Regions from separate parts of the Ruegeria sp. AL3 genome, predicted to be linked through region 3. Evidence: riboswitches for the same ligand, from Rfam matches in the RefSeq annotation. Region 3 holds a riboswitch; each other region holds the start of a gene.
What was found. Region 3 has a riboswitch for cobalamin ahead of ACR3E6_RS16555 (DUF1636 family protein). Riboswitches for the same ligand answer to the same signal wherever they lie in the genome.

Region 1 (7,533 bases), on a different contig from region 3:
TTTTCCCGAAAACGAGGTGGCGTTGACAATGGCCGATGGGTTCAGTGCAACAACCTGTTCCCGCAACCAGTCGGCGGCCACAGGTGCCTTGAGAGACGGGGCAAACAGACCCACCGCCTGGAATCCACGGGCGCGCAGGCTGCGGATCAGAGCGGCGATCGGGGCGGTGTCTGCCGAGGTCAGGTAAGCGCGGTAGAAGGTGACGAGGATCCGTTTGGCCATGCCTTCAAACGCGGTTTTCACCGGGATGACGCCCCGATCCGGGCACCACGCGCCACATTCGGGCAAGGTCTTGGCGCCCATCACCGGTCCGGCATAGAGCCCTGCCGCCAACGCCATCTGCGCCAGCGCCGCCTGTGCCGCGACCTCGCCGCCGGTATCGCACAGATGCGCCAACCGCCGCAGGGTCGAGACCGGCAGGGTGGAATAGTCATCCAGCCGCGTATCCTCGCGCCCGTCGGCGGGCAGAACCGCCAGCGCGATGCCCCTGGCTTGTGCCAGCGCCAGAACTTGCTGCAACCCATAAGGCCAGTAGGGCACCCCGCCGATCAGCCGGATCAGAATGCCCTTGGCGCCTTGAAGCGTCTGTTCGACATAGGTATCGACCGACAGCGGGTGTTTCAGCGCCGTCAAATTCGCCAGCCGCAGGGTTGGCATTCGCCCATCCGGTCCGCCACCACGATGCCAGCCCGCCGCGAAAGCGCCAAGGTCGCTGTCCGAGAAAGACAGCACCACCAGATCCGCCGGGCTCTGGCCCAGATCGGTCGGGGTCTCGGTTTCCTCGAGCCCGTGGCTTTCGCGAAAGACGACGTGCATGGCTTACTCGGCAGCCTCACGCACACCCACGAGGATTTCGCGGATTTCCGCCTCTTTGATATCGTCATGCTCGGCGATCACCACCAGGCGCGAGCGGCGATCCTCGCCGGGTTCCCACGGGCGGTCGTACTGGTGACGCACGCGCGCGCCCACCGCCTGAACCAGCAGGCGCATGGGCTTGCCCTGAACGGCGGCATAGCCTTTGACGCGCAGGATGTTCAGTTCATTGGCCAGACGTTCGATATTTGCGACCAGTTGGGCCGGATCGGTCTGCTCGGGCAGCTCGACGATGATGCTTTCGAAATCGTCATGCTCGTGATCGTGATGGCCGTCGTGATGCGAGGGCCGGGCGTCCATGTCATCCTCGGCGGCGGCCTCCAAACCCAATACGACGCGCACGTCCACGGCACCTTCGGCCACTTCGACGACGGGCAGGGGGCGTGGCGCCTCGGCGGCGATAATCTCGCGCGCCTTGGCCACGCCTTCGGGGCCTGCCAGGTCGGGCTTGGTCAGCAGGATGATGTCAGCGCACGAGATCTGATCCTCGAACACTTCGGACAGGGGCGTTTCGTGATCGATCGAGTCATCGGCCATGCGCTGGGCATCCACCGCTTCGACATTGGGCGCGAAGCGACCGGCGGCCACCGCCTCGGCATCGGCCAAGGCGATCACGCCGTCCACGGTGATCTTCGAGCGGATGTCGGGCCAGTCGAACGCCTTGAGCAGCGGTTTCGGCAGGGCCAGACCGCTGGTTTCGATCAGGATGTGATCCGGGCGTGGCTCCAACGCCATCAGGGCCTCGATGGTGGGAATGAAATCATCTGCCACGGTGCAACAGATGCAGCCATTGGCCAGTTCCATGATGTTTTCCGCCGGGCAATCAGGAATGGCGCAGGATTTCAGGATGTCGCCATCGACGCCTACATCGCCGAACTCGTTGACCACGACAGCAAGTCGCTTGCCCTGTGGGTTCTGCATCAGGTGACGCACCAAAGTGGTCTTGCCCGATCCCAGAAAGCCGGTGATCACTGTGACGGGGAGTTTTTCGAGGTTCGACATGTCAGGCTCCAATGGGGGGAATGCGCGAGGCACAGTTCTTGCGAAAATGTTCGGGGCGTTCGCGCCATTTCACCAAACCATCTTCGGTGGCCAGATACTTGGTCGCGCCGTCGACGATGACGTCGACATGATCTGTTTCGTTCAGGTTTTCATACACGAAGGTCCAGCGGCCCGGCCCGCGCAACACGATCGAACAGCCTTGATCACAGTTTGACAGGCATTCAACGGCTTTCAGGGTGACACCGTCGGGCAGGTCCGCCTGTTCCAGAGCCTTGTGTAACAAAGCGCCCGGGCGTTGCGTGTCATCTTCCACAGGCAGGCCGCGACGGCAGGTGGTACAGACCAGCAACTCGACTGGTGCGGTATCGGTCATGTCTCTCATCCCCCCAAATCCTCTTCGCGGGGGACGGGGTTTCATGCGGGCCACGAATGGTCATGGACCCGACACCGGAACACCCCGCCCGGTTTCAACTTCGGTTGTTGGCAGGTCTCCCGGCTTGCGGATGCCAGAGGCGGGCCTCTGTCGGATGTCCCGCCTTCCCGGCTTTTGGGCCAGTGGCATTGGGCATCCTCTCCGTTCACGGTCGCGGGGGCGGCTGCGTTTGGCGGCAAGACCGTTGACGCATTCCCTTTTCATCGGCTGTCACCGACACCAACGAAAGGGACATGCGGCACCGCTGGCCTGCTTGTCAAGCGAGTCGCGCGCAACAATGATGCAGAGGCATGGAAAGCGACCTGTGGGCGTCGATGGGCGGCATGGCGTGCCGGGACCCAGCCTGAGATGGGCCGGGCGACGAACAGTATGTTAGCAAGGGGCGTAGACTATGGTGAACGGGTGCCTTGACTGAACCTGTCCCGATGATGGGAAAAGACCACCGAACACCGCAGATCCTCTTGCGCTAATAGATGACGTTTATCATGAGCAGGGAGACGACCAGAAACAGCGCCGTCATTATTCCGCCGGAGCGGACGAAATCCATCACCTTGTATCCGGCCGGACCCATGATCAACGCGTTTACCTGATGGGTTGGGATGATGAAGCTGTTCGAGGTCGATATGGCGACCGTCAGGGCAAAGACGGCCGGGTTTCCACCCGCCGCCACCGCAATCGATACCGCCAGAGGCACCAGCAGGACCGTGGCCCCCACATTGGACATGACCAAGGAAAAGGCCGTCGCCAGAATGGCGATGCCGGTTTGCAGCGACCAGAGCGGCCAGCCGTCCAGAATTATCATGATCTGCTGGGCGATCCACGCGGCCGTGCCTGTGTTCTGCACGGCTTGTCCCAAAGGTATGAGGCAGGCGAGCAGGAATACGGTGTTCCATCCGACCGCGCGGTACGCCTCGTCCACGCTGAGCACACGGGTCAGCATCATGCCCACCGCGCCGGTAAGAAGACAGAGTGAAAGCCGGACGTCCGTGAACAGGATCAACGACAGCGAAATGGCGAAGAATGCCAGGGCCCAGCCGACTTTTTGCGGCCTCAGCTCGTCCTGAGGAAAGTCTGTCGTCACAACGACGAAATCCGGATCTCGTTTGATCCGCATCAGGTTGTCCCATCTGGTATGGGCCACAAGCATGTCGCCCGCCTGAAACTTTTCGAGCCCGATCTGAGTGGATTCGTGATCCTCGGTCTCGACATGGCTCAGCGTCTCTTCGCCGCGGTGAATGGCCAGCAGCGACATCCCGTAGGTCTTGCGAAACAAAAGCTCGCGGGGGCATTTGCCGATCAGATTGCTGTCAGGCGTGATGACCACCTCGGCCACGCCTGCATTGGTTGGGGCGAACTCTTCGACGAAAATGTCCAAGTCCGGAAGAACGGTCAGCCCGTATTTCTCGGCGAACTTCTCGACCTCCCAACGGCGGCCGACGATGGCCAGCCGACACGGCGCTGCAATTTCCGCTGTCAAAACCTGAACCATCGAGGTTTTGCCGCGATAGAAGGTTGAAATGATGTACAGGTGGTTTTCGTGGTTGATGTCGGCCAGAATCTCGCCGACCAGGGGGCTGTCCTCGGGCACCACGACTTCGAACACATCAGCTTTGAGGCCATAGACCCTTTGCAGGTATTCCTGTGTCCCTTGTCCGGTACCCGTATTGTCAGGTCCTTCAGCCTCGGGTAAAACCCAGCGTCCTAACAGCAGAAAGTAACCAATTCCCGTCAGGATCAGAACCGCACCGATCGGCGTGACCGAGAACAGGCCGAAGGGCTCCATTTTCTGAGAGGCCGGCAGACTGTCATTTGCCGTCAGGATCAGATCGTTCAGCAGGATTAGAGGAGACGACCCGACCATCGTCATTGTGCCGCCCAAAATGGCGCAGAATCCCATTGGCATGAGCAGACGCGACAGCGGTATGCCTGACCGTGTGGAAATTCGGCTGACAACCGGCAGAAACAGAGCAGCGGCGCCGACATTCTGCATGAACGAGGATATGACGCCAACGGTGCCGGAAATGATTGGTACAACCCTGCCTTCGGATTTGCCGCCGTATTTGAGTATGACGGCAGCCACCTTGTTCATGATCCCCGTCTTGTCCAGACCGGCCCCGACGATCATGACCGCAATGATCGAGATGACGGCATTGGATGCGAAGCCGTCGAACAGAAGGGTGACATCCGCCAGATTTTCCAGCCCGGGCGCGTAGCTGAGCAAGCCTATGAGAACCAGAACCAATATGGCGGAAAGGTCGATCCTTATGATCTCGGAAACGAACAGAAAAACGGTGAAAGCCAGAAGGGTGCAAACGACCCCCATCTCGAAGGTAAAGGCAATATGTTCCACAATACGTCCAGAACTTTTTCTTTGTTAGAGTCCTAGTTCATCCCTCCCGACTTGTCATGAAGTTTCGTTTTTCGGCGGTGCTGAGACATAATGTTGCTCAATGGTTGCTGTGGGAGCAATGCTTTCGGGAACCCCGTTTGACGAACACGTCAGAAAGAAGGATTGACCAAATTGCATGAAGAAACCAGCACGTTTCGTACCGGCGCGATGCCGTTCCAACAAGGTCGAAGCAGCACAGGTAATGGCAAGTCAATTCCAGCCACGAACAACAGACAATCCGACAGCTTTGTTTGCAGTACCATTCTGCCGCCGCCTGAACCGGGCAAAGGGCCGGCTTGGCCGTCCCTGATCGCAAACTGCCCACAAGAATGGTTTACACCTAAACGGGCCGGACAAATAATTCAGGTCACCAATTCTGATCATTTCGAGGTGAAGATGCCAAGGAAGTACGGCGGGGTGTTGCCTAAACGCAAGCTGGCGGCATATGCCCAGAATGCTCGCAGTCGGATGGAACAGAACAAGATCGCAACACGAAAAATCCAATAGTTGGTTGGATATTGAACCTCGAGGAGGGAAAAAGTACCGCAAGTCGTTGGAGGTATTGGAGGCGAGTACCGGAATCGAACCGGTGTACACGGATTTGCAATCCGCTGCGTCACCACTCCGCCAACTCGCCTTTTCAAGTAAAATCAAATACTTGCCGTGGTGTGCGTGGGGTTTTAGCAGCTTTCCCAAGGGGCGTCCAGAGGATTGCGCGCATTTTTGACGACCAGATTGAAATTTGCCGAAGCCCGCAACCGCAAACGCACAGGTGCAAGGGGGTTGCGTCAACAGGGCCGTTGCTGGGCGTTTCAGGATGTGGCAAAAGCCGGGTAACTTTGGGAATGACTCGAGAGATCCTATGACAGATTTCGCTGCCCGGCGCCGCACTATGGTTGATACGCAAATCCGGCCTTCGGATGTTACAAAGTTCCCGATCATTGAGGCGATGTTGAACGTCCCGCGCGAAAACTTCGTGCCTGACGCACAGCGTGAGGCCGCCTATGCCGACAGTGTGATCGATCTGGGCAACGGGCGCTGTATGCTCGAACCGAGAACGCTTGCTAAAATGCTGGATGCGCTCAACATTTCGAACGACGAGATGATTCTCGATATCGGTCCGGCGACGGGGTATTCCACTGCGGTTGCCGCGCGTATGGCGCAGTTGGTTGTTGGTGTGGAAAGCGACGACTCGCTGGCGTCCGAGGCGCAAAGCCTATTGGCTGAGGCCGATGTGGACAATGCCATTATCCACGTCGGTCCTTTGGAGCAGGGTGCGGCTGAGCACGGCCCTTACGATGCGATCATGGTGCAGGGCGGTGTTGAACGGATTCCCAACGCCCTGTTGGATCAGCTCAAGGAACATGGCCGGATTGCATGCCTGTTTGTTGAAGGCAATCTTGGAACTGTGCGGATCGGTCGAAAGACCGGAGGCCGGGTCAGCTGGAGGGATGCCTTCAACGCCAGTGCACCGATACTAGAGAGCTTTTCGGCGGAGTGTGCATTTTCGCTATAGTTCGCCGATAGATTCTGCTGGCGCCTTGATTAGTTGAAAAGAAGACCGCAAACTGCCTTCAGGGCAGTGTAATTTCGTTTGAGAGGATTTCGGTATGCGTGGTTCAGCGACAGGCAAGCTGGTCAGGGCATTCGCAGTGACCGCAGGACTTGCCATCAGCGTTATGCCAGGGCGTCCGGCGTGGGCTGACAACATAACAGACGCCTTCATCGGCGCGTATAATACAAGCGGCTTGCTGGAGCAGAACCGGGCGCTGCTGCGCGCGGCAGATGAAGACGTGGCAATCGCGCTTTCCGCATTGCGGCCAATCATCAACTGGACTGTACAGGTCAGCCAGGATTATACTCAGTCTCGGACCAACAATGTGGTCACAACGACCGAGCCGTCCCGGTTTTTCACCGGGCTGAGGCTTTCCCAGCTTCTGTATGATGGTGGCGCCTCGGTTCTGGGCAAACAATCGGCGCAGGAAACGGTTCTGTCGACCAGACAAACCCTGATCGACATTGAGCAACAGGTGCTTATCCGCGCTGCAAATGCTTACCTGGGCGTTCTGCTACAGGAAGAAACAGTCGCAATTCGCCAGAACAACGTGGATGTTTCGGCGGAAGAGCTTCGCGCATCGAATGATCGCTTCGAGGTTGGCGAAGTGACGCGCACGGACGTGGCGCTTTCCGAAGCGCAGTTGGCAAGTTCTCAAGCTGATCTGGCTGTCGCTCGTGGTGAACTGAGCATCGCGCAGGCTGAGTATGTCAATGCGGTCGGCAAGGCGCCAGGGAGGACGGCCGGTCAACCCAGCCTGCCCAATCTTCCACGGAGCGAGGCAGAAGCGATCAGCCTCGCGCAACGCAACCACCCGGCGATTCTGTCGGCGCAGCATCAGGTCCGCGCTTTTGATCTGATTGTACAGCAGCAGCGGGCCAACCTTGGGCCGAATGTCAGTTTGAATGCTGATGCGGGTGTGCGTGAAAGTTATGACAACAACGACTATGTGAATGACGCGACCGTGTCGCTGGACTTTACACAGCCGATCTACGCCGGTGGCCGGTTGGCCGCGAACGTGCGGCGCGCTATGGCAAACCGGGATGCGTCTCGTGCGAATCTTCTGAACGTACAAAAGAATATCACACAGGGCGTTACGGACCGGTATGCAGCGTTCCAGGCAGCCAGTGCCAGCCTCAGGGCGTCGACGGAACGGGTTCGCGCATCACAGGTTGCATTTGATGGCATCAGGGAAGAAGCGACCTTGGGTGCCCGGACCACTTTGGACGTTCTGAATGCTCAGCAGGATTTGCTGGACGCGCAGTTGGCCGAAGTGGCGTC
Region 2 (7,533 bases), 670 kb from region 3:
GAGAAGGCACGGGAGGACAATGTTGAGGCCGCAATCGCGTTAGCCTCGGACAATCCCGAACTTGGGGCAATAGTTCTGGAGTGCACGAATATGTGCCCCTATGCGCCGGATATTCGGCAGGCGACCGGGCTGCCGGTGTTTTCGATCGTGTCCTTCGTGACTTGGTTCCAAGCCGGTCTTGTTCCGCCGGTGTACCGGAACTGACCTCTGGCCTTTCATCAAGACGGATTGTGTTGGCCGCAGGCAAAACTCAAGCCAGTGTCAGGTCACCGGGTATCGAATTTCGGGTCACGCGCTGTGCATTCGGCAGATCGTTCGACTGCGCACGGTCCTTGGCGGCATTGGCGTCCAGTCCATGGCCGATCCATCTGTTGGTCAGGCGGGTTTCGAGTGTTTTTAAATCGGTGTCCAGAAATACCTTGAATGCCCACAGTTGGTGAAGGTCCGACCAACCCGGCTCGTTCAAGAGAAGGTAATTGCCCTCAACCAGAACAACGCGCTGATCCACCGTGATCATGGACCGCGCGGCAATGGCCAGATCCAGTTCCCGGTCAAACTCGGGTATTGCGACTTCTTCTTCCGCGCGCAATCGATCAAGCAACGCATGAAAGCCGGCAAGATCAAAGGTTTCAGGAGACCCTTTGCGGCTCAGCAGGCCGCGATCCTTCAAGATCACGTTGTCATAGTGGAAGCCGTCCATGAAAACCAGTCCGGTTGCGACGCCGCGCAGATTGAGCTCTTTGGTTGCAAGGCCCGCCGCAGTCGTTTTTCCCGAACCCGGCGGCCCGGCAATCGCGACAAGATGCCGGTCTTGCAGCGGCGGCAAGGCCTGGACGGCATCCGCGATTTTGGTTGCAAGCGCCTCGGGGGTGGCAAGTTTACCCGTCACGCGGCTTGGTCCTCGGCGGGTGGTTCCTTGGCACCGGTCATGAACGCCACTGCGTCGGACATCGTGTAATCCTTGGGATCAACGACGCAGAGGCGTTTGCCCAGCCGATGTACGTGAATTCGATCGGCGACCTCGAAAACATGTGGCATATTGTGGCTGATCAGGATGATCGGAATGCCGCGAGACTTCACGTCCAGGATCAGTTCAAGGACCCGACGGCTTTCTTTCACGCCCAGCGCAGCTGTCGGTTCGTCAAGGATGATGACCTTCGAACCGAACGCAGCTGCCCGCGCCACGGCAACCCCCTGACGTTGACCCCCGGACAGAGTTTCGACAGCCTGATTGATGTTTTGGATCGTCATAAGGCCCAACTCGCTCAGTTTGTCGCGGGCGAATTTCTCCATCGCCGGGCGGTCGAGCATTCGAAACCACGAGCCCAGCGGCCCCTTGCGGCGGATTTCGCGACCCATGAACATGTTGTCCGTAATTGACAGGGCAGGGGACATGGCAAGCGTTTGGTAGACGGTTTCAATACCAGCTTCGCGCGCGTCGATCGGGGAATGAAAATTTACTTTCCGACCTTCCAGCCAGACTTCGCCTTCATCCGGCATCACCGCGCCGGACACCGCCTTGATCAGTGTAGACTTGCCTGCCCCGTTGTCACCGATCACGGCCAGAATCTCGCCCGGCATCAAATCGAAATCGCACTGATCCAGCGCCGTCACCTTGCCGTAGCGCTTCACAAGGTTCCGTCCTTTGAGAATAGGTTCCATCAGGCTGCCACCTTTCTGATCCACTGGTCGACCGCGACCGCCGCGATGATAAGGATGCCGATCAACAGAAACGTCCATTGCGCGTCAGCGCCCAGCAACCGAAGCCCAAGCGTAAAGACGCCCACGATCAGGGCACCGAACAGCGACCCCAGAATAGACCCGCGGCCACCGAACAGGGATATGCCCCCGATCACAACCGCCGTTATGCTTTCTATATTGGCCAACTGGCCTGATGTCGGAGACACCGATCCGATCCGGCCGATCAAAGCCCAGCCCGCAAAGGCACAGATCAGCCCGGACAACATGTAAACGGACATAAGCGTTCGGTGCACATTGACACCTGACAACTCGGCAGCTTCCGGGTCATCTCCGACCGCGTAAACATGCCTGCCCCACGCGGTATGGCGCAGGGCGTATGCAAGCCCGAGGATCAGCGCCAGCATGAAGATCACCCCGACGGTAAACACAGCCCCGCCCACGTTGAACTTGGCCCCGAAAAGTTGCAGAATCGCGGCGTTTTCTTCGATCTCCTGTGACCGGATGGTTTCGTTCTGAGAATAGAGGAAGTTCGCCGCAAGAACGATTTGCCACATGCCAAGCGTCACGATGAACGGCGGCAGTTTGATGCGGCTGACCAGATATCCGTTCACCGCGCCGATTGCGGTTCCAACGAAAAGGCCGCAAACGATTGCGACCGTTGGTGGCAGCCCATATCGGAAGGTGAACTGTCCCATGACAACCGACGACATCACCATGATTGCTCCGACGCTCAGATCGATACCGGCGGTCAGGATGACGAGGCTTTGCGCCGCCGCCACGATCCCGACGATCTGAACCTGTTGCAGGATCAGGGTCAGCGCGAATGGCGAGAAGAACTTGGAGCCCAGCAAAGCCCCGAAAATGACGATGGCAGCCACTAGAACGATCAGCGGCACCAGAGAGGGGTTCACATGCAAAAAATGCTGAACCGTTCCGACAAACCCGCGGTGGTGATCGTCAAATTCAGCAATCTGTTCCGGGCTGCCTTTTGCAGCGGCTTCGAAGTCGTCTGATCGTCGTGAAGTATCGGACATAAAGGTTCCCCCAAAGCGTCAGGTTTCTGACGACTTTAGCAAGTTTTCGGGCGAATGGGTGGTTGGAAAAGCGGAAGGCCACCCTCTGCGGCCCCCCGGGTGGTCAGGTTAACCCCAGCAGAGGTCCATGCCTTCTTTGACCGAGATCGACTCGACGCCTTCGGCAGGCTTGTCCGTTACAAGCGCTACGCCGGTGTCAAAGAAATCCTTGCCAGGCGTGTTTTCAGGCTTCACGCCTTCGTCCGCCCATTTCTTGACGGCCTCAACACCCAGCGATGCCATCAACAGCGGGTATTGCTGCGACGTCGCGCCGATAACACCATCGGCAACGTTTTGGACACCCGGGCAGCCTCCGTCCACGGAAACGATGAGCACGTCATTTTCGCGCCCGATGGCTTTCAGCGCCTCGTAGGCACCTGCCGCGGCAGGTTCGTTGATGGTGTGAACAACGTTGATCGTGGGATCTTTGGCCAGAAGGTTTTCCATCGCGCGGCGACCACCTTCTTCGTTGCCGGCAGTGACATCACTTCCGACCAGTCGTGGGTCATCTTCATCACCGATTACGTTCGGGTCCGCCAGATCGACACCAAAGCCTTGCAGGAAACCCTGATTGCGCAGCACATCCACTGTCGGCTGACTGACGGCAAGATCCAGTGTCGCGATTTTGGCGTCGTTGGCCGCGTCGCCCAGCGTGGCTTTGGCCCATTGTCCAATCAGCAGCCCGGCAAGGAAATTGTCCGTGGCAAAGGTTGCGTCAGCCGAGTCAATGGGTTCCAGCGGCGTATCCAGAGCGATAACCAGAACACCTGCATCCCGCGCCTGCTTCACGGCCGGAACGATGGATGATGTGTCCGAGGCCGTCAGCAGAATGCCCTTGGCGCCGTCCAGAATGCAGGTCTCAATGGCTTGCACCTGCGTTTCATGGTCACCGTCAACTTTGCCTGCAAAGGCTTTGAGCGTCATTCCCAGCTCTTCCGCCTTCGCTGTCGCACCTTCCTTCATTTTGACAAAGAACGGGTTGGTGTCTGTCTTGGTGATCAGACAAACGGTTTCGCCTTCCGCCATTGCACTGCCAGCCATGGCAGTAACCCCGAGCGCAGCAGCACCCGCAAGTCTTGCAAGTTTCATCGATTATCCTCCCAGTTTTTCCTGTGCCGTACAGGGCACGAGGGCGATCAGGCAAAAACCCTGATCTCATAAGAAACAATCACAAGATTCGAAATTTGAGTCAATAAATAAATCACTCTTATTTATTATTGACAGGGCGGGCGGGCTTTCTCATTCTTCAGCAGGAAAGGGGTGGTCGTGCCGGAAAATTCATCTCGGAAAAATTCGATTGGCCTGCACGGGTCAGAGGTGCGCGGAACCAATCAAAGCGGGATGCGGGCCCGGAACGAACGGCTGGTGTTGTCGCTTGTCCGGCGTCATCAGGCTCTTGCTAAGTCCGAGATTGCGCGCATGACCGGACTGTCGGCGCAAACCGTTTCCGTCATCATGCGGCTGCTTGAGAAGGACGGTTTGCTTTTGCGCGGTGAGCCGGTCCGCGGGAAAGTCGGGCAACCTTCCGTTCCCATGCGCCTCAACCCGGATGGTGCGTTTTTCTTTGGGCTCAAGGTCGGACGCCGCAGTACCGAGCTGGTATTGACTGACTTTGTCGGAAATGTGCGGCAACGCGAGCGGCGAACCTATGACTATCCAACGCCAAAAGCCACTTTGGAGTTTTCTATACAGAGTCTGGGGAAAATGATGTCATCCATGTCGCCCGAGGCCAAAGGCAGGATTGCGGGTCTTGGAATTGCCATGCCGTTCTACCTGTGGGACTGGGCCCAGACCCTTCAGGTTCCTCAGGAAGAAATGGACCCGTGGCGCGTATCAGACCTGAAGGCTGACCTGGCTCGTCGCCTCGATATGCCGGTTTTTCTGCAAAATGACGCCACTGCGGCTTGTGGGGCGGAATTGGTATTTGGTCCGGCCGATGGACCAAGGGATTTCCTGTACTTCTATATCGGGTTTTTTATTGGCGGCGGTGTGGTTCTCAATGGTGCGATCTTTTCCGGGCGTGGAAACTCGGGCGCAATCGGCCCCCTGCCTGTACCGGATGGTGCGGGTGGTGTCAGACCGCTTATCGACGTGGCCAGCCTGTATGTTCTCGAGCGTGCAATCACCACAGCAGGGGTAACGTCGCATTCCATTTGGGAAACGACCCAGCGTTGGGATGTGCCAAAAATTCAACTGGAAAACTGGTTGAAACGGACGGCAAGCGGGATTGCTTATGCGATTGTCTCATCCTGTAGCCTGATAGATTTCGAATGCGTGAAGATTGACGGCTGGATGCCGCAGGACATCAAGGCGCGTTTGGTTGAAATGGTCGAAGACAAACTGTCCGAGCTGAACCTGACCGGTCTCGAGCACCCCGTGGTGCTGGCAGGGACCGTGGGCCCGGATGCACGCTCACTGGGCGCGGCAAGCCTGCCATTGTCGGAAAGGTATCTTTCAGAAGCTTAGATGTGAAATCACCCTGTTGCCTTGGATATTTCACAAACCGGTTCACTCTCGCAAACTGCCGAGCTCATAATTTTCGATGGCCGTAACACATTTTCGTTGACGGAAGGCTGAGTTGTCTGGCAAGCCGCTCGGCATGTCCGGTTCCGGGGCTTGCTCTGGAATCAATAGGGAATGCGGTGCGGGCTCAGGCCCAATTCCGCAACTGCACCCGCAACTGTAAGCGGCGAGCAGGGCTGAAACGCCACTGGGGTTTGCCCCGGGAAGGCCAGTCCAACGCTTTGACCCGCAAGTCAGGATACCTGCCGGACATGTGTCCTCATAAGGGGCACTCCTAATCGGCGACGGGATGTGCGTCGTACCAGGATGCCTGAAAGGGTGATTTGGCGTTGAATGTCCCGTAGTCAAAACGAATTTCGCGCCGGGATTGGCGCGACGGGACAAGGACGACTGTTCATGAAAACGCTGCTCAGCGCAGCCGTTGCCGCGGTGGCTCTTCCCGCCATCGCAGATGCGCATTTTCTTTTGGAATACACTACCGATACCATGATCCAGAAACCGGGCGATGTGCCGGTCAAGCTGATTTTCTGGCATCCGTTCGAGAACGGCCACGTCATGGATCTTGAAAAGCCGCAGGAATTCTATGTGATCCACAACGGTGAAAAGACCGATTTGCTGGACACGTTGGAACCTATCCGGTTCACCGGCGGGGAAAACGAGGGCGTGGCGTTCAAAGGCAGTGTCCCGGTCAAACGGTCGGGCGACTATGTGCTGGTGACGGTTCCTCAGCCTTATTACGAGGAATCCGAAGACATCTATATCCAACAGCTCACCAAAGCCTTCCTGAACCGCAACGAATTGCCGACCGACTGGATGAATCCCGTAGGTTTGCCGACCGAGATTATCCCGCTGAACAAGCCGACCAACATCATCGCGGGTTCGACTTTCACGGGCCGTGTGCTGGCTGATGGTCAGCCGGTTGCGGGGGTCGAAATCGAGATCGAGTACATGGCCGCCGAGCCCGACATGGAAAGTTCGGCCGCTTCTGCACCGAAAGTCTCTCCGATGCCGGGTGGTGCGGTGGTCGCCATATCTGACGACAACGGGTATTTTTCGTTCGGTGTTCCAAATGCCGGTTACTGGGGTTTCGCAGCACTTGGTTCCGGTCCGGCAACCGAACATGAGGGCAAAGAACTCAGCCAGGATGCGGTCATCTGGATTCGCGCCTGGGATCTGGAGTAACCCAAGATGCACATCGTCGACGGAGCCCTTTCCAACCCGGTTGTAATTGGCGGCGCCATAGCCGCCGCGGGCGGGATCGCCATGGGTCTCAGGTCTCTGGATCTTGATCGCATCCCCACTGCGGGCGTGCTGTCAGCCAGTTTCTTCGTGGCATCGTTGATCCACGTACCCATTGGTCCGTCGTCGGTCCATCTGATCCTCAACGGCATGGCCGGGCTGCTGCTTGGTTGGGCCGCATTCCCGGCTTTGTTCGTCGGGCTTTTGCTACAGGCGGTCTTTTTCGGCTTTGGCGGGTTGACGGTGTTGGGGATCAACACCGTCAACATCGCCTTTCCAGCTGTGGTGGCCGGAATGTTGTTCGGTCGTCTGATCGCGCGTGGAACGCCTTTGCAAGGTGCGATTTGGGGGGGCGTCGGCGGCGCATTTGCCATTGCGGCGACAACCGGCATGGTCGCGTTTTCCCTGGCGCTGTCGGGAGATGAATTTCTGCCTGCCGCCAGGCTTGTTTTCTTTGCCCATATTCCTGTCATGGCCATTGAGGCGATTTTGACCGGGTTCTCCGTGTTGTTGGCGCGCAAGGTCAAGCCCGAGCTGTTTATAAGGGAAGCAGCCACATGAAGCATCTGGTTGTCATATTGGCCGTGTGCTGCGCACCTGTGCCTGCCCTGGCGCACAAGGTCATAGCCGGCGTTTTCGAGTCGGGAGACGTCATCGAGGGCGAAATCGGCTTTTCCAACGGCGACATGGCAAGCGGCACCGAGGTCATTGTTACCGGCCTGGATGGGGCCGAGCTGGGTCGATCGGTCACGGATGCGGACGGTTTCTTTGTCTACACGCCGACCTCGGCCGTGGCGCACACCTTCTTTGCCGACCTTGGCGCCGGGCATGTGGCCGAAGTCACGATGCCTGCCGAAGATGTCGCGCGGATCATGGGCATTGCCGTGGCAGAAAACGGTGACTTATCTTCGGCTGCTGTGACGCAGGCCAGCGGTTCGGCGGCGTCTCTCAGCGCCGAAGAACAGCAGGTTATCGCCAAGGCCATACGTGACGAATT
Region 3 (7,533 bases):
AGGGACGAGATCGGAACCAACCCACAGGCCGTCGTAGCAGCCGGAGCCGGGCCGGTCAGGGACGGAACGATTCAGTTGACCAACGCGAACCTGGATCTTTCGGAAACCGAGCTGACGAAAGCAACAGGAGCAGAGCGCACTTTTGTCATAAATGATTTCACCGCTGCGGCGTGGTCAGTGGCCGAGGTGACTCGGTCGGATGTTGCGGTCTTGCAGGGTCAGGAGGCGCCGCCCGCAGGCACACGGCTGGTTGTAGGGCCCGGAACCGGGCTTGGTGTTGGTGCTTTGCTTTTTTCCGAAGGCAGGTATCACACGGTCTCCGGCGAAGGCGGGCACGTGGGCCTGTACCCGCGCCATCGCGACGAAGTTGATATCTTTGAGGCGGCACGTCGCATCGCACCGGGCTGTTTCTTTGGCGACAGCCTGGCGCTGGAAGCAGAAATGTTCCTGAGCGGAACCGGCCTGCCGATCCTGTATCAGGCGGTTGAATTGGCAGCCGGTCAGGCGCGGTCTCAGGCGCGCTCTGCAAAGGAAATTCTGAACGATGCCCGCAACGGTACCGATCTGGTCGCCGAAAAAGCCGCGCAGATTTTTACCACCCATCTGGGTGCTTTGATGGGTGATCTGGCGGTCACCTTGATGCCAGAGGGAGGCGTTTTCCTCGTCGGCGGCGTTGCCGAGAAAAACCGCTGGCTATTCAGCGACAACTTCAAGGATGCGTTCAACGGCGGCGGCCGCTTCAGCGACTTGCGCCGCTCCCTGAACCTTTACGTGTCTGAACAGGCAGAGTTCGGGATCATCGGCGCAAACAACTTCTGCAAGAACGCGCTGAGACAGCAACCAGACTGACCGAATTCTCTGTACCAAGAAGGAACAAGACATGATCCTGTGCTGTGGTGAAGCGCTGATAGATATGATTTCAGAACCGACCGCGTCGGGCGCAATTGGTTTTGTGCCACATACTGGTGGTGCAGTTCTGAACACAGCCGTCGCGATGGGACGTCTGGGTGTTCCGGTTGGGATGCTGACAGGTTTGTCATCGGACATGTTCGGCCAGCAACTGATCGATGCGCTGAAAGCGAGCCATGTGGACACGACACATGTCATCATCTCGGACCGCCCTACCACGCTTGCCTTTGTGCAGCTCTCGGATGGACACGCGTCTTACAGCTTTGTTGATGAAAACACCGCAGGCCGGATGTTGCTGCCCGAGGACATGCCCGATCAGCTTCCCGCTGTCTCTGCCCTGTATCTCGGCGGAATCAGCCTTGCGTGTGAACCTTGCGCAGATGCATATGCCGCCCTTCTGCACCGCCACGGTTCCGACCGTGCGGTGATGCTGGACCCGAATATTCGCCCGGATTTCATCAAGGATCAAACCCGGTTTCGGACGCGTTTGAACCGCATGATCTCGCGTGCGGATATCGTAAAGGTTTCAGACGAGGACCTGGATTGGATTATTCCGGGCGCTGAATCCGAAGCCGCGAAAGCGTCTGTGCTGTTGCAGGCGGGTCCTTCCGTTGTCATCGTCACGCGCGGCAGTGACGGGGCGCACGGTTACCTGGCGGATGGTTCCGAAGTTTCGGTTCCCGTGAAACCCGTTGAAGTGGTCGATACGATCGGCGCAGGTGACACGTTCAACGCCGGCGTTCTGACCGAGCTCAGCCGCGCAGGGCATCTGACCAAGTCAGGTCTTCGCGGATTGACGGTTGAAAGCCTGCAAGCAGCCATGGAACTGGGCGCTGACGTGGCGGCCGTGACCGTTTCCCGAGCCGGGGCAGAACCCCCCTGGGCGCACGAACTTTGATCTGTGGGACGGCATGATGAAACGATCCGAAATCAACCGTATCAAGACCCGGGCACAGGCGTTCATTCAGTCCTTCGGTGCCGTGTTGCCACCCTTTGCGGATTGGTCGCCCGAGAAAATGCGCAGCCCTCTGGCCGAAACGATCCGCAGCCGCGGGCTGGGATGGGACATTACCGATTACGCCCAGGGCCGTTTTGATGAACTTGGACTGTTTCTATTCACTTTGCGCAATGGTGAGGCGAAGGATCTGAAATCCGGGCGCGGGATGCTCTATGCGGAAAAACTGTTGATCTCGAAAGAAAATCAGCTTTCTCCGATGCACCGGCATATCATCAAGGCAGAAGACATCATCAACCGGGGCGGCGGCGATCTCGTTCTGGAAATCCATGCGTCGGATCCAAACGGTGGCGTCGACCGCGACAACCCGGTGACGGTCCCAAGCGATGCCTGCCCTGTAACCTTGCAACCCGAAGAGCACTTGCGGCTGAAGCCGGGGCAAAGCGTAACTCTGATGCCCGGCATCTGGCACGCTTTCTGGGCCGAGCGCGGCGATTGCCTTATTGGCGAGGTATCGACCGTGAATGACGACCGTACGGACAATGTGTTTGAAAAGCCAATCCCACGGTTTTCAAAGGTTGAGGAAGATACCGAACCGGATTTTCTTCTTGTATCAGACTATTGACACCGTTCGGTCCGGGCTGGCGCACCAGGATCGCTGGCTCAACCGTTGCAATTCCGTCCACCACCCTTTCGCCTGCCGCTTGACAAGTCAGGCGTAGCCGGACTAGCTGAGCGGGATGGTTCCGTAAGGGATGAAAATGGGAACACGGTGCGGCGCTGGAATGTGCCAAGTCCGTGACTGCCCCCGCAACTGTAAGCGGTGAGCGACGCCACTTCACCACTGACCCAAAAGGGTTGGGAAGGTCGGCCGAGCAACGACCCGCAAGTCAGGAGACCTGCCATCACACTATGAACCAACCCGAGGCGGGGCGTCTCGGAAGGAGGCTTGATGGCGCGTTTGCGTAATATCCGGGTATGTGCCCTCTGTCTGCATCTGGCAAACGACGGAGAAGGCAATGACCTGCTATTCTGATCACTACGTTCTGATCTGTTCAACATGTCAGGGGACGATGTCTGCCGAAGCCGCACAAGACGCGCTGGATGCCCGGTTGCCTGACGGTTTTGAAACCCGAATGGTGGCCTGCATGGCAGGTTGTGAACGGGCCATGACCGTCGGATTTCAGGCCCCGGGCAAAGCGCAGTACCTGTTTGGCGATATCACGACATCCCGCGATCTGTCTGCCTTGGTCGAATTTGCGATCCAGTTCGGCGACAGCGACAACGGCTGGACCAGTGCCTCGGACCGCCCCCCTGCCCTTTTCGCAAAGACCTTATCGCGAATTCCCGCGTTGCCTTTCGGGGGGTCATCATGAGTTTTCTGATTGCAGAGAATTTGGAATACTACGCGCTCAATGGCGACATCCTGTTGCAGGATGTGTCCTTTCGTCTGGAAGAAGGATCAATTCTGGCAATCGCCGGGCCGAACGGCGCCGGCAAAACCACTCTGCTGAAACTGCTGTGCGGGATTGAACGGATTGCGTTGGGCGATGTTTGGATAGAAGGACAAAGCCTTCGGACCCTGTCCGCCCGCCGACGTGCCCGCTCCATTGCTGTGGTCGGGCAGCAGGAAATGCCCGACGGGCGGATGCGCCTGCAAGACTACGTTGCGCTGGGGCAAATCCCGATTCAGGGCGAACGTTCGGTGGCTCAGCACAGGGCTGATCTTGAACGGGTGCTGACGACGACCGAGCTGTTGCATTTTGCCAACAAAACTATGGGTCAACTGTCCGGCGGAGAACGTCAGCGCGCACATATCGCGCGCGCGCTGGCCCAGAACCCGTCCTTGCTGTTTCTGGACGAGCCAACCAACCATCTGGACCCCGATGCCAAGGGGCACATGCTGTCTCTGGTCGCTGATCTGGGGGTAACGGTCGTCATGATCGTCCATGATCTGGTCATGATCCCGGAATTCGCCACCCATGTGGCGTTGATGAAAGCCACGCGCCTGACGGGGTTCGGGCCTGTTGGCGAAGTTCTGACCCCAGACCGGGTAAGTGAGACATTCGGCGTGGATTATCTGTGCTTTCAGCACGAAGGCCGCATGATCCCCGCACTGGACATCCGAAAACGGAAATTGTCATAATAACAGGAGCTTACATATGATGCAGAAACTCTGGCCGGTGGTTGTCTTCGCTGGCTTGGCAGGTGGCGTGGCAGCGGAAGCCGTCACCGTGGACAATTGCGGCGAACCGCTGGTTTTTGACTCGGCGCCGGAACGTCTGGTCGTGCATGATATGAACATGGCGGATATGGCCTTTGCACTCGGCCTTCAGGACAAGATCGTGGGACTTACCGGGATTTCGGGCTGGTACAAAACCAGCCCTGACTTTGATGCTCAGCGCGGCGACATCCCAGAGCTTGCCCCCAAATACCCGACGATTGAAAACCTTGTGGCCGTCGAACCTGATCTGTTTTTTGCCGGTTGGTACTATGGCATGAAACCCGGCGGAGATGTCACGCCCGACACGCTGGAACCCTTTGGTATCAAGACCATGATCCTGACCGAAAGCTGCGTGCATCTGGACGAGGATCGCCCCGAAGCCAGCATGAACCTGTTGTTTGATGACGTTCTGCGCCTGGGCAAGGTCATGCAGGTCGAAGACAAGGCCGAGGCGCTGGTTGCCGGCTGGAAGGACAAGTTGTCCGCCATTCAAGCAAAAACAGCCGATCTGGAAAAGCCGCGGGTATTCCTGTTGGACGGACCGGCCGATGCTCCGTTTACCGCCGGCAAGTTCGCCATTCCCGATGCGATGATCGCAGCCGCTGGCGGTGAGAACGCAACTCATGATCTGGATACCAGCTGGGGCCGCACGTCGTGGGAAGCTGTGGCAGCGGCTAACCCGGAATTTCTGGTGCTGCTCGACTATCAGTCCGGCAACGGCGCAGAGGACACTTTCCAGTTCCTCAAGGATCACCCGGTGATGTCACAAACGGACGCGGTAAAGAACGAGCGCTGGATTGGCCTGCGTTACGAAGAGCTGACTCCCGGCCCGGCAAATATCGAGGCGATCGAGAAGATGGCACAGGCGATGCACCCGGAGACCAACTGATATGGTCCAATTGGGCCGTTTGATAGTGCTGGGGGCGGTTGTTCTGACCGCCCTTTTGCTGTTGTCGATCGTCTATGGGACCACCCCAATCCCCGTGCGCGAAGTCTTTTCGGCCATCGGCCTCGGAACCGGTATGGTGGAAGGAGACATGTCGCCCTTGCACCGGATCGTCTTCGACCTTCGCCTGCCCCGCGCCCTGTTTGCCGCCGTGATTGGTGCGGGGCTGGGCGTCGTTGGTGTCGTTCTGCAAACAACGACGCGAAACGATCTGGCAGATCCGTTTCTGTTCGGTCTGTCCTCGGGTGCTGCTGCCGGCGCCGTTCTGGTGATCACCGTCACAGGGGATGTCCTGGGAATCTGGACGTTGCCGCTGGCAGCATTTTGCGGTGGCCTGATCGCGTCCGGCATTGTTCTGGCGCTGGTTCAGGGCTTGCGTACGAGCGCACCCGAAAAACTGATCCTGGCTGGCCTGGCGGTGTCCTTTCTGTTTTCCGCAATCACCAACTACCTTATTTTCTCCGGCGACAATCGCGCGGCTCATTCGGTGATATTCTGGATGCTTGGCGGCCTGGGACTGGCAAGATGGGAAACATTCCCGCTTGTCCTGATCGGACTGGGCCTGATCCTGAGCTATTCACTTTATCGCAGTCGGTGGCTTGACGCGCTGCTGACCGGGGATTTCACAGCCTCGTCACTGGGTATTCCCGTTCAAGGTCTGCGGTTCAGCATGTTTTTCGTTGCCGCTTTGGCGACGGCCAGTTTCGTTTCAGTTGCCGGTGTCATCGGCTTTGTCGGGCTGATGGTGCCTCATATTGCACGCGGCATCGCCGGTACTCTGCACCGAAACCTGCTGATTGTCTCGGCGATCGTGGGCGCGATTCTGCTGACATTGTCCGATATCTTGTCACGCCTTCTTCTGGCCCCGCAGGAGTTGCCCGTCGGAATCGTCACAACGTCAATAGGATCACTTTTTGTCTTTTTGTATTTGTTCAAATCTGATCGCGGAAGCTAGTTTTCCAAGGTTGCGCAACACTGTCATTTCTCAGCATTGATGAGGTCAAGCAGTTCAGCATGCAGTTCAGGGGTTGCGGCGGAAACGACCGCGCCATCTGAATCGAGGGCCAACGCATGCCCGTGCCAATCGGTCATCACTCCGCCAGCAGCCGTGATCAGAGGTGAAAGCGCCAGATAGTCATAAGGTTGCAGATCGTAATCCACCACAGCATCGACATGGCCCGAAGCAAGCAAGGCATGGGGGTAACAATCATAGGCAAATCGGCGCGTCTGCCCTGCATTCATCAACCGGTTGAACAGGTCAGGATGGTCGCAAAAAATCTTGTCGCCTTCATTCACATACAAAACCGAATGATCCAGACGCGTGGTGTGCGACACCTCTATCGGCCGCCCGTTCAGGCTGGCCCCGTTACCAACCACACCCAAATAGGTCTCATGCAAGGCCGGCATTCCGACCAGCCCCAACCGAGGGCGCCCATCCACAAGGTGCGCCAAAAGGAACCCGAACAAAGGATGGCCGGACAGAAACGAACGGGTTCCGTCAATCGGGTCAATCACCCACATATGACGCCCGTCGCCTGCTTCTTGACCGTGCTCTTCGCCAAAGATGCCGTGTCCGGGAAAATGCTGTTTCAGGTAGGTACGTACTTCTGCCTCAACTGCCTTGTCGGCCTGCGTCACCGGGCTTTCATCCTGTTTGAATTCAATGCCCAAAGACCCCCGAAAAAAATGCATCGCGGATTCCGAGGCAATATCAGCAATCTTCATCGCATGCTCAGTCAACGCATCTGGGGTTACCATTTCCGGTCCTTTCGGCTGAAGTCATCCAATCTCCGACGGATGAAAGGTTGTTTACCCTGAAAGCTGAATGAGAAGTCTTGCAGTTCAGTTTTCAGATGGGCATGAGGTGTGACAATACTGAAACTTTATCAATGGTTTATGGATCGGAACCCGTCAGATTCGACGAACTTTCGCACATTCGGGGCGGATTTGCCCTGTTTGCATGCTTTCCCCGTGTGTTCCGATCGCTGTGCGTGTGTCTGTTGGTCAGCTCTTGCACCCTCGGGTCAGGCCTTCACTCGGCTCATCTGCGGGTCGTAAAGCGGTTCCAGCGTCACTTCGCAAGGAACCCTCTGAGTGGCGACATCCAATTCATATGTCCCTGATGTGACGTATTGTGCGTCGACACCGTTGGCGTTTCGGATGTAACCGTAGCCGATCGACTTTCCGACGGTGTAACCATAGCCGCCCGAAGTCAGCCATCCGACCCTTTCGCCATTCCGATAGATCGTTTCACGCCCCAGAAGAACAACCTCGGGGTCAACCGTGAAACATGCCAGCATCTTCTTTACGCCGCCGGTTTTTTGCGCCTCAGAGGCGGCGCGCCCTTTAAAATCAATATTTTTCCGGAGTTTCACGGCCCAGCCCAAGCCGCTTTCGAACGGCGTATGATCCGGCCCGATATCCGAGCCCCAGGCGCGATAGCCTTTTTCAAGACGCAGCGATTCAATTGCCCTGTAGCCCGCATTGATCAAACCATGC

Region 1: another riboswitch for cobalamin. It lies ahead of ACR3E6_RS10695 (DUF1636 family protein); the one in region 3 lies ahead of ACR3E6_RS16555 (DUF1636 family protein).
Region 2: another riboswitch for cobalamin. It lies ahead of ACR3E6_RS19680 (DUF4198 domain-containing protein); the one in region 3 lies ahead of ACR3E6_RS16555 (DUF1636 family protein).

What each region holds. Positions count from the first base shown of each region.
Region 1 is NZ_JBQFJG010000001.1:2,103,786-2,111,318, forward strand. Features, by position in the region: gene cobN (cobaltochelatase subunit CobN) at 1-816, opposite strand, end outside; gene cobW (cobalamin biosynthesis protein CobW) at 820-1,875, opposite strand; gene ACR3E6_RS10695 (DUF1636 family protein) at 1,877-2,248, opposite strand; cobalamin riboswitch at 2,341-2,547, opposite strand; gene ACR3E6_RS10700 (SLC13 family permease) at 2,775-4,631, opposite strand; gene ACR3E6_RS10705 (hypothetical protein) at 4,821-5,204, shown strand; tRNA gene ACR3E6_RS10710 (tRNA-Cys) at 5,261-5,334, opposite strand; gene ACR3E6_RS10715 (protein-L-isoaspartate O-methyltransferase family protein) at 5,560-6,213, shown strand; gene ACR3E6_RS10720 (TolC family outer membrane protein) at 6,308-7,533, shown strand, end outside.
Region 2 is NZ_JBQFJG010000002.1:708,934-716,466, forward strand. Features, by position in the region: gene ACR3E6_RS19650 (aspartate/glutamate racemase family protein) at 1-204, shown strand, start outside; gene ACR3E6_RS19655 (nucleoside/nucleotide kinase family protein) at 251-889, opposite strand; gene ACR3E6_RS19660 (ATP-binding cassette domain-containing protein) at 886-1,662, opposite strand; gene ACR3E6_RS19665 (ABC transporter permease) at 1,662-2,735, opposite strand; gene ACR3E6_RS19670 (sugar ABC transporter substrate-binding protein) at 2,844-3,863, opposite strand; gene ACR3E6_RS19675 (ROK family transcriptional regulator) at 4,116-5,240, shown strand; cobalamin riboswitch at 5,362-5,561, shown strand; gene ACR3E6_RS19680 (DUF4198 domain-containing protein) at 5,694-6,479, shown strand; gene cbiM (cobalt transporter CbiM) at 6,486-7,097, shown strand; gene ACR3E6_RS19690 (cobalt ABC transporter permease) at 7,094-7,533, shown strand, end outside.
Region 3 is NZ_JBQFJG010000002.1:36,950-44,482, forward strand. Features, by position in the region: gene ACR3E6_RS16540 (glucokinase) at 1-849, shown strand, start outside; gene ACR3E6_RS16545 (carbohydrate kinase family protein) at 881-1,807, shown strand; gene ACR3E6_RS16550 (D-lyxose/D-mannose family sugar isomerase) at 1,824-2,489, shown strand; cobalamin riboswitch at 2,589-2,785, shown strand; gene ACR3E6_RS16555 (DUF1636 family protein) at 2,884-3,240, shown strand; gene ACR3E6_RS16560 (ABC transporter ATP-binding protein) at 3,237-4,010, shown strand; gene ACR3E6_RS16565 (ABC transporter substrate-binding protein) at 4,027-4,977, shown strand; gene ACR3E6_RS16570 (FecCD family ABC transporter permease) at 4,979-5,989, shown strand; gene ACR3E6_RS16575 (inositol monophosphatase family protein) at 6,013-6,792, opposite strand; gene ACR3E6_RS16580 (GcvT family protein) at 7,059-7,533, opposite strand, start outside.